One region of the Chlorobaculum sp. MV4-Y genome, then DNA from elsewhere that is predicted to be linked to it. Evidence: riboswitches for the same ligand, from Rfam matches in the RefSeq annotation. Region 1 holds a riboswitch; the other holds the start of a gene.
What was found. Region 1 has a riboswitch for cobalamin ahead of NY406_RS03820 (TonB-dependent receptor plug domain-containing protein). Riboswitches for the same ligand answer to the same signal wherever they lie in the genome.
Positions count from the first base shown of each region.

Region 2: another riboswitch for cobalamin. It lies ahead of NY406_RS00210 (hypothetical protein); the one in region 1 lies ahead of NY406_RS03820 (TonB-dependent receptor plug domain-containing protein).

Region 1 covers NZ_CP104202.1:793,304-797,515, reverse strand. Annotated here, with positions in the region: gene NY406_RS03825 (ABC transporter substrate-binding protein) at 1-627, opposite strand, end outside; gene NY406_RS03820 (TonB-dependent receptor plug domain-containing protein) at 650-2,602, opposite strand; cobalamin riboswitch at 2,837-3,072, opposite strand; gene NY406_RS03815 (SRPBCC family protein) at 3,127-3,594, opposite strand; gene NY406_RS03810 (NAD(P)/FAD-dependent oxidoreductase) at 3,800-4,212, shown strand, end outside.
Region 2 covers NZ_CP104202.1:37,281-41,492, reverse strand. Annotated here, with positions in the region: gene NY406_RS00220 (energy-coupling factor ABC transporter permease) at 1-385, opposite strand, end outside; gene NY406_RS00215 (transporter) at 403-1,194, opposite strand; gene NY406_RS00210 (hypothetical protein) at 1,214-1,573, opposite strand; cobalamin riboswitch at 1,598-1,814, opposite strand; gene cbpB (peptide-modifying radical SAM enzyme CbpB) at 1,972-3,402, opposite strand; cobalamin riboswitch at 3,726-3,866, opposite strand; gene NY406_RS00200 (Tn7-like element transposition protein TnsE) at 3,992-4,212, opposite strand, start outside.

The DNA of each region.
Region 1 (4,212 bases):
CGGCTTTTTCTCCTCGACCAGCTCCCAGACGCTGCCGATCAGCTCCGTCGGCGCGACATGGCGGATCGTCGGATAGTCCTCGACCACCTTGAATCCCGCCGCCGTGAAGAGGTCGTACAGGTAGGTGTTGACGCCGAACGAGAACGGATTGCCCTGGCAGCTCGACAGGATCAGCACCCGCCGCCCGCCGCCGTTGACCTCTGCCGCCGCCTTGCGCCACTGCCGCTCGAACGCGGCAGCCTTCTCGTCGCCGCCTTCGATGCCAAGCACATCGCAGATGGCGCGAATGTTCCCGCCAATCTCGCTCATGCTCTTGAAGCCGTGCAGCACGACGCACTTCGCGCCCGGCGGCGTCACTCGCTTGCAAACATCGGGGCTTGTCCAGTCGGAGAGAAAGAGATAGCCGGGATGCAGCGCCGCGATGGCCGCCGGATCGGGATCGGTCACGCCGCCAGTCTTCGGCAGGTCAAGATCGTCATAGCGGCTCACCCCCGCAATGCGGTTTTCGAGACCGAGCGAGCGCAAGGTGTCGGTAATGTAGGGCGACTGGCTGACAATCCGCCCCTCCGCCCGCGCCGCTGCTCCCGCAAAAAGCAGGAGCAGCAGCGTCATGATGATTTTTTTCATGATCGGTGGTGGATGGGCGGTTTCAGATATCCGCCTTCAGACCGAAAACGAAGGTACGGCCAGGCATCGGATAGCCCTTGACATACTGGTAATCGCGGTCGAAGAGGTTGTTGACTTCGGCCCTGACCGTGATTCCCGGCCCTTTCACGCCCTTGCCGCCGAACGGAAATTTCTTCGAGACGGAAAGATCAACCACCGTAAATCCGCCTTTCGACACCACTTCGCCAGAGCCGGTCTCATAGTTCTGGACAAAGGTTTTGCCGGTGTAGGCAAGGTTGAACGCGCCGTTGAAGCCGCGTCCGTCATGCACTCTCAGTCCGGTACTGGCGTTCCACTGCGGCGTGTAAAGCAGATCGTCGCCGCTCTGGTTGTCACGATACTGCAAAAGGTAGGTGTACCCGGCATATGGTTCAAGCGTCCACGAGGAGCTGTCGAGAGCGAACACCTTCGAGAGTTCAGCTTCGATTCCGGAAACCGTGGCACTGCCAATGTTGCGATAGGTATAGGTCGATGGAGCTGTTTGTTTGGTCTGGATCATGTCCGTATAATCGGTGCTGAACCAGGTCAGCGAACCATTGAGTCCTTTCCAGTTAAGGTCCATACCGACTTCCCAGGTTTCGCTCGATTCCGGCTTGAGATCGGGATTGCCGATGTAGGTCTTCCCCCAGCTGGTGATATTGGCGGCAAGCTCACGCTCCGACGGCATCCTGAAACCTTCGGCATACGAGCCTCTGAGCTTGAGGAAATCGGTTGCCTGCCACGCCACTCCGGCCTGATGCGCGAAATTGTCCTTGCTCCTCGACGTGCCTTCGATCGCTTTCATGTTGACGCGATAGTCGTCGTAACGCACGCCGCCTGTCACGATCAGGCGATCATCGAAAAATCCGTACTTGCCGAGAACGAAACCGGCGGGATTTTCATAGGAAGCCCAGCTCGGCTTCAAGGTCGAATTGAGTTCGTACTTCAGCCAGTCAAATCCGGTCGTGAGCCTGAGCGCGCCCGGCTGCCAGGTAACCTGCGCCTGCGCTCCTTGCTGGTCGATTTTGTTGCTGCTTTGATACCCCCAGCTCGGATCAACATAGCGGTACTCGTCCTTTCCGGTGAAGTAGCGAGCCATCCATGAAAAGTTGCGGCTGGAGGTCGCGCCATCGTACCTGAAATCGACGGAGTGGTTGTTCTGAACCGTATAGGCACGGAGATTGGGCGAGCTGAAATAGCTCGGCGAACCAGCCTTGTCCACATCGAAGGAGTGAACGATCATGCCAATCCGGTGACCGTCGGCAATCTCGTAACCCACATTCAGACTCGCCAGCTTCTGATCTTCATAACCGGTATTCGGGTAGGTGACTCCTTTGGCCGTTTTGTAGCTTCCGGAATCGGATTTCGAGATGCTGCCGGAATAGTCGAAGCGCCCGGTTTTTCCCTGAATGGTCGCCTCGGTCATGGAGAAATCGTTGCTGCCGATTTTCTGCTCGATCGACGCCGATGGCGCACCCGAGCCTTTTGCCGTAATCACGTTGATCACGCCGCCGATCGCTGCGGAACCATACTGCACGGCCGCTGGTCCCTTGATGATCTCGATACGCTCAACGTTGGCCGTCATGATTTTGGCGAGGTTGCCGGTGCCGGCACGGCGGCCATCGAGCAGCACGAGCACCTTGCCCATGAGGTCGTTGCCGTGGGATTCCGTCCTGAAACCGCGGATGCCGACGGAGGTCAAAGTGCCGGGATATTTCTGGATGTGTCCGAGATTTTTCTCGGCGAGGAGTTCACTCAGATCGCTGGCCGACGACTCGTTAATCTCCTCTTTGGTGATGATCGTAACGTTCGAGGTCAGCTCTTTTTTCGGCTGAGGCACCCGGCTCGACGTGACGACGATTTCGTTACCGAGATAATCCGAACCGGTCTCTTCGGCGTGGAGCGTAGGGCTGGCGAGCATTGCTGCCATGAGGATGGCGAGCGTTCGTTTGTTCATGGTGTTGTCCTGTGTTGAATTAACTGAAACATCAACAGACAGGGGTTAAGGAAAAGGACTGGCCCGGTTCCCGTCGCCAAACAGCTCGATGGTTTATCAATGGGCGGAGAGCGGAAACGCTGGCTTCACGCCATTAACGTAAAAACGTAAAAAAGAGAGCACACTGAAAAATCGATGCTGTACAGTCGGAGTTACCGGAAGCGCTTTGCCTGACTATTAACCCGTAGTCTTGTTACCGAGCAAAGAGTAACTGGCAGGTCTCCTGACTATAACGGCTGAACCGGTGCGGCCTTCCCGCCCGCTCCGTGGAGGAGCCTGGCAGTGACGTGCGCCGAACTGCTGCTTCGCGGCATGAGGCCACGCCTGCCAGCGGCAGTTTTCCGTTGTACAGTTGCGGGTACAGTGTACGAATCTCACGTACTTCCCTATTCTCCGGCTTTGAAGCCGGCACCAGCTATTCATGTGAAAGAACATTCATCTTTGCGGGCGCAATTTACGATTTTCCGGCTCAATTACAATTCCCGTCATTGCATCTCGCCGAGAATCTCCGCCACCTTGCGCCGCCGGTACTCGAACACTTCATCGAGCCGCCGTCCGACGATCAGCGCCTCGACCACTTCGCCGAGCATGTCGAATGGCAGCGCGTACTCGACGATGTCGGTCATCTCCGTGCCGCCCTCGATTTCGCGGAACCGGTGCGTGTGATGCCACAGCTCGTATGGCCCCGAAAGCTGGCGATCCTCGAAAAAATCGGGCTTCGAGACCGCCATGATTTCAGTCGTCCACCGGACGGGAATCATCATGAAAGGATAGAGCGTGTAGCTCAGTTGCATCCCTTCGTAGATCGGTTTTCCGGTGCTTCCGCCATCGACGCGCAGGAACATCTCCGGCGGAGTGATCCGGGCAAGATTGTCCGGCTGCGAAAAAAAGTCCCACGCAACATCTATCGGCACAGGCAACCGCTGTACCCAGGTTTTGGTATGAAGGTTCATCGAATGCAACAGATTTCTTTGGCATACTTCGATCTGAACAACGACGAACGAACGGTAAAAGTATCCCCGTAGTGATTTGGCTGGTGATTTTGATCCTGTCAATCCCTGCAATGGTTCAACTGAAAAACTTTCTGGATGCCGATACCGTTAACATCATCGAGAATATTTGTGCTTTCCCATAACTGAACCCTAGAGGATTGTCACGATGAAAACCAAACCGCATGTTCTGATTCTTGGGGGCAACTTTGCCGGATTGCAGGTCGCCCGTCACATCCGCGACTATGTGAAACCGGAGGATGCCGCGATCACGGTGGTCGATAAACGGTCGTATCTGCTCTTCATCCCCAACATCCCGCTCGAAATCCTCGAAAACAAAAATCCCGACAGCAGCATGCACCTGCCGCTGGCTCCGGTGCTCGACAAAGACGAAACCCGCTTCATCCAGGCCGCCGTGCTCGACATCGACGTCGAAAGCAAAAAGGTGACCATCCAGCCCACCGAACGGCCCGGCTCGACCACCGATGTGCTCGGCTACGACTACCTGGTCATCGCCCTCGGCAACCGCCTCGCGTTCGACAAGATCGAGGGCTTCGCGGAATACGGCCACAGCGTAACCGA
Region 2 (4,212 bases), 760 kb from region 1:
CCAGCAGCAGCGCCTGGAAGAGCAGTACGATCGCACCAAGCACGCTCATCACCGACGGCCCGAACATGATCGCCCCGAGGCCCACGCCGGTGGGATGAGAGCAGCTCCCGGTCACAGAGGGAATCTTGAGCGACGAAAGCACAAAGGCAAACGCCCCAACCATCGCCAGCAGCAGCTTCATGCGCGGATTGTCAGCCACGATCTTGCGCATCGACCGGAAGCCAAGCACAAAAAAAGGCAACGACACTGCCGCCCAGAACAGGCACCACGAAGGCGGCAAAAACCCCTCCATGATGTGCATCGCCCAGGCCTCACCACCACCGAAAAGCATCATGCCCGCAACCATCGAGGACACAGCGACAAAGCGAAATTTCAGATTGGTCATGGTTATCCTCCTTTAGTTTAGTTGAATCGCGCGGCCACGCCGAGCAGCAAAGCCGTATCGGGTTCGGCATCGTTCAGACCACCCTTGATGCCCAGGTCGAAATCGAAGTTTTCGGTAACGCTGTAGATCAGCCCTCCCAGCACGAAGGCGGGATGCGTTCGCGATCCTTTCTCTTCGGCAGTTTCAATGCCAATGTCGGCCACCGCCCTGAGCTTTTCCGAAAACGCATATTCGCCCGCAAGGGATGCGCTCCAGATGTCCTTGTTTGACGCAGCCGCGTCCTCATCAAGCTCATAGGCATTGCGATGGTAGCCCGCATTGGCGTGCAGCGTCAGCGAGCCAAGCTCTTTGGTGGCGATCAGCACCGCGCCTCCCGTCACCCGCCCGACACCAAGCCCCTTGTCGGCGTCACCAGTCGGCAGGGAGATGCCGGGTTTCAGGGCAAGGCTGAATCCGTTCTTTTCGCTCTCGAAGAACCGCCACTTGAGTTCGACCGTCATATCGCCGATACCACTTTCATCGGCGGTAACAAGCTGATCTTCCTGATTCTGATGCCACAGGTACGGCAACCCCGCAACCAGATCGATATTCTGCGCCACGCCGTACGAAACCACCACTGCGGCTTCGTTTTCACGCTCTTTTATCGTGATGCCGCCGTCGGTCTTGCTGTTGGAGGAAAATCCGGTCGTGCATTCGACCTGCCAGCCGCCGGTGCCCTGGGTGCCGGTATCGTCGGTAACAAGAGGATAGGCTGCGTACGCCGGGGCAGCGCAGCACAGCAATGCTGCCGCCATAACATATTGTTTCATTATCACTTGTTTTATTGTTTCAGTTCAATTGCCAGCACGGAATGACGGTCAGCGGATGACCGGCGGCGGAAAAACTGTCACAGCCTGAACGGCACTGATGACAAGTGACGGTGAGCGGGTCATGCCCTTGATGATAGCGTTGACCGGATTGACGCGAAAAAGGCGGGAAATGGCCGATGAGATGAGTGCGGCAGGATCGATGGGGATCGATGGAAAACAGCACGGAATGCGCCGGGACGCCAAACGGCGAGCGGAACAGATCGTAATGAACGAGAGGGATGAATCGACTGAGAAGCGAGCGGAACAGCCGGTTGCGCAACGACAGGATCGACGCCCAACCCTTGCCTGTTCTAGCGGACGGAACGAGGGTGTGTTTCATGGTAGTATGTTGCTTTATTCCCGAAGCGTTAAAAAAAGATGCGGCAGGTCTTCTGACTTTCCCGGGTTTTACCGGCCTTCCCACCCCGATGAAATCGGGGCAGTGGCATATTCGATAAACCTTTTCACCAGCTATTCAGCCAGTGCGAGATTACAGCAGCGGGTACTGTTCCGGACTCTCACCGGATTCCCTTTTAAGCCCGCATGTCTCCATGTCGGGCACCACATAATTGGACGAAGAAAGTATAAGAAAAAGCGAGAGAAAGGCAAATGCTGGATGGAAAAATTTTGTATGGCGATGCCTTGCCCGGGGAAAGCGCAATGCGTCTTTCCCCCGGTTCTTCGGCCAGAGAAACGATCAATAACCAGATTGGCCTTCGAATCTTTTTCCCGAAGCGCTCAGGAGAGACTCGCGCACCCTGCCGCTCCAAACTCAACGACCGTTTCGGTCGCCTTGTCCCAGCCATTTTCGAGAAAATCGTCCGCCACGCCGTCGGCAATCTTGCGCATGGCGAAGCGCACCTGCTCCTCGTAGAGTTCGCAGAACGCGCCGGGACTCTTCATCGTGCCGTGCAGACTCCACGCCTCTGCCGGGCAGGGCGAGCCGCAGAAGTGCCGAATGGCGCAACTCCGGCAGGGATCGATCTCCTCTACCCGCCGACTCGTGACCAGCCTGAACGACGGCGTGGCCAGAATGGCGTCAATGTCGTCGCGGAAAACGTTGCCGCCGTTGAACTCCTCCAGCCCGACGAACTCGCTGCACGGAAAGATGTCGCCCTTGGCCGACAGCGCCACGAAGCAGCGTCCACCGCCGCAGGGCGAGATGTCGCACATCAGCTTTCGGGCCGTCGGAGCCAGAATCGAGAGCATGATGTTGGCGAAGTTGGCCACCACCAGCTTCCGGCCGGTCTCGCGATACAGCTCATGCGCCCGCTCCAGCGCTCGCAGGTAATAGCCAGACATTACCCTGTCATCAGGCTTTTCGGCTTTGCCGCCCGGCTGCGTACAGCGTACGGGATTGAGCATGCACACCGGCACTTCAGCCGCATGAAAAAACTCGACAATCTCGGCCAGTGATTGCATGTTTTGCTTCGTCACCGTACAGATCACACTGTAGCTCTCGTAGCCACGAAGCAGCGCCATAGCCTGAAGCACCGATTCATAAACCCCTTCGCCAGACCAGCTCTTGCGCGTCCGGGCGGCCAGCGCAGCCTGATGGCCATCGAGTGACAGACCGACGCCAACGCCGCGCGACATGAGAAACTCCGCCGCTTCGTGATCGAGCAACGTGCCGTTTGTCTGCACGCCGAACCTGAACGCCTCACCGAAATGGTCAATCGCCGAAAACACCGCCTTACGGTTCATCAGAGGTTCAGAGCCATGAAAAATCACTTCCGGTCTGAACCCTTCGGCCACATGCTGCCTGAAGTAGACGAGCATTCTCTCCAGAGCCTCGATCAGTTCTCCGGCAGGCATATCCACGCCGTCTCGCCGCATCTCGCCCGGAATATAACAGTAGCTGCAATCGAGGTTGCAACGCTCCGTCGGGTTCACATAGACTGCCGACGGCTTCAGGCTGCACCGTAGCGCCGTCATCTCCGACTCGAACTCCGCCGCTTTCTGCCGATACCCCTGGCAGAGCGGATGGCTGGAAGAGAAAACCTCCGCCAGCTCATGCTTGCCCACCAGCGCCCAGAAAGCCGTGTCCGGCGACACGACCGCCATGTAATCGTCATGGCCGATGTCGATCGGCAATAGCGACATGCCGTTGCCCGAATTCACCCACAGGCCCCTTGACGAGGCCTGTTTTCCCGTTACGTCTCCCCGCATCGTTCAGTTTGCCTCCTTCTTCACGACCGGTTTCTCGATCAGGATGTAGTGCGAAAGGCCCGTGCCGCTGGCATCCTTGCGCTTCCTTACCGCGATGATCGCTTTTGGTTTCACGATTTTTGTTGATTTTGCTTGCGTGTTGTTCATGGCGTTGTCTCCATTTTTGTTGAAAAAGAAAAAGGACTTCATCCCACCTTTTGCAAGATGGAGCGAAGCCCTTTACCATCGGAGTTCTGCCCGGACGACAAAAAAATACGGGATCAGGAACTCAATGTCCCGCCCATGAGCGTTTCGTCATCCATGCTATGTTCTCAATACAACAGGTCTTCTGGCTCTCGGATCGTCCTTCCCCTGCAAGCCTTCCCCCCCGGTAAGCCGGAGCAGTGACCACCCCCGAAGGGATCAAGTGCAGGTTCAGTCCCCGAATACAGCGGCGGGACCGCCACGGATTCAAACCGTGTTCCGGGATGTTGCAATGAATACTTTAAGGTAACATGATGATCCAAGTAATGCAAGGGATCTATATCAGTGTACCAAAAACGTTGAATGTACTTAAAGACTTGCCACGATATTATGGAACTGGACTGATTCAGATGCGAAGCAATTCTACATGTACCCGTTCTGCCCAACGAAGAAAAGAATCTCGCGCTACTAACGATTTGTCTAAAGAGGAGGTTTTAGGGTGGGATATGCGCTTATAGTCATTCCGAAAAGTCTTTTCAAGAAATGACGTAGGCCACACTAATGAGTGCTTTACAAGAAGCATTTCAAGTTCATGAAGCTGTCGCTCCCAACCAATTGCCGAAACCT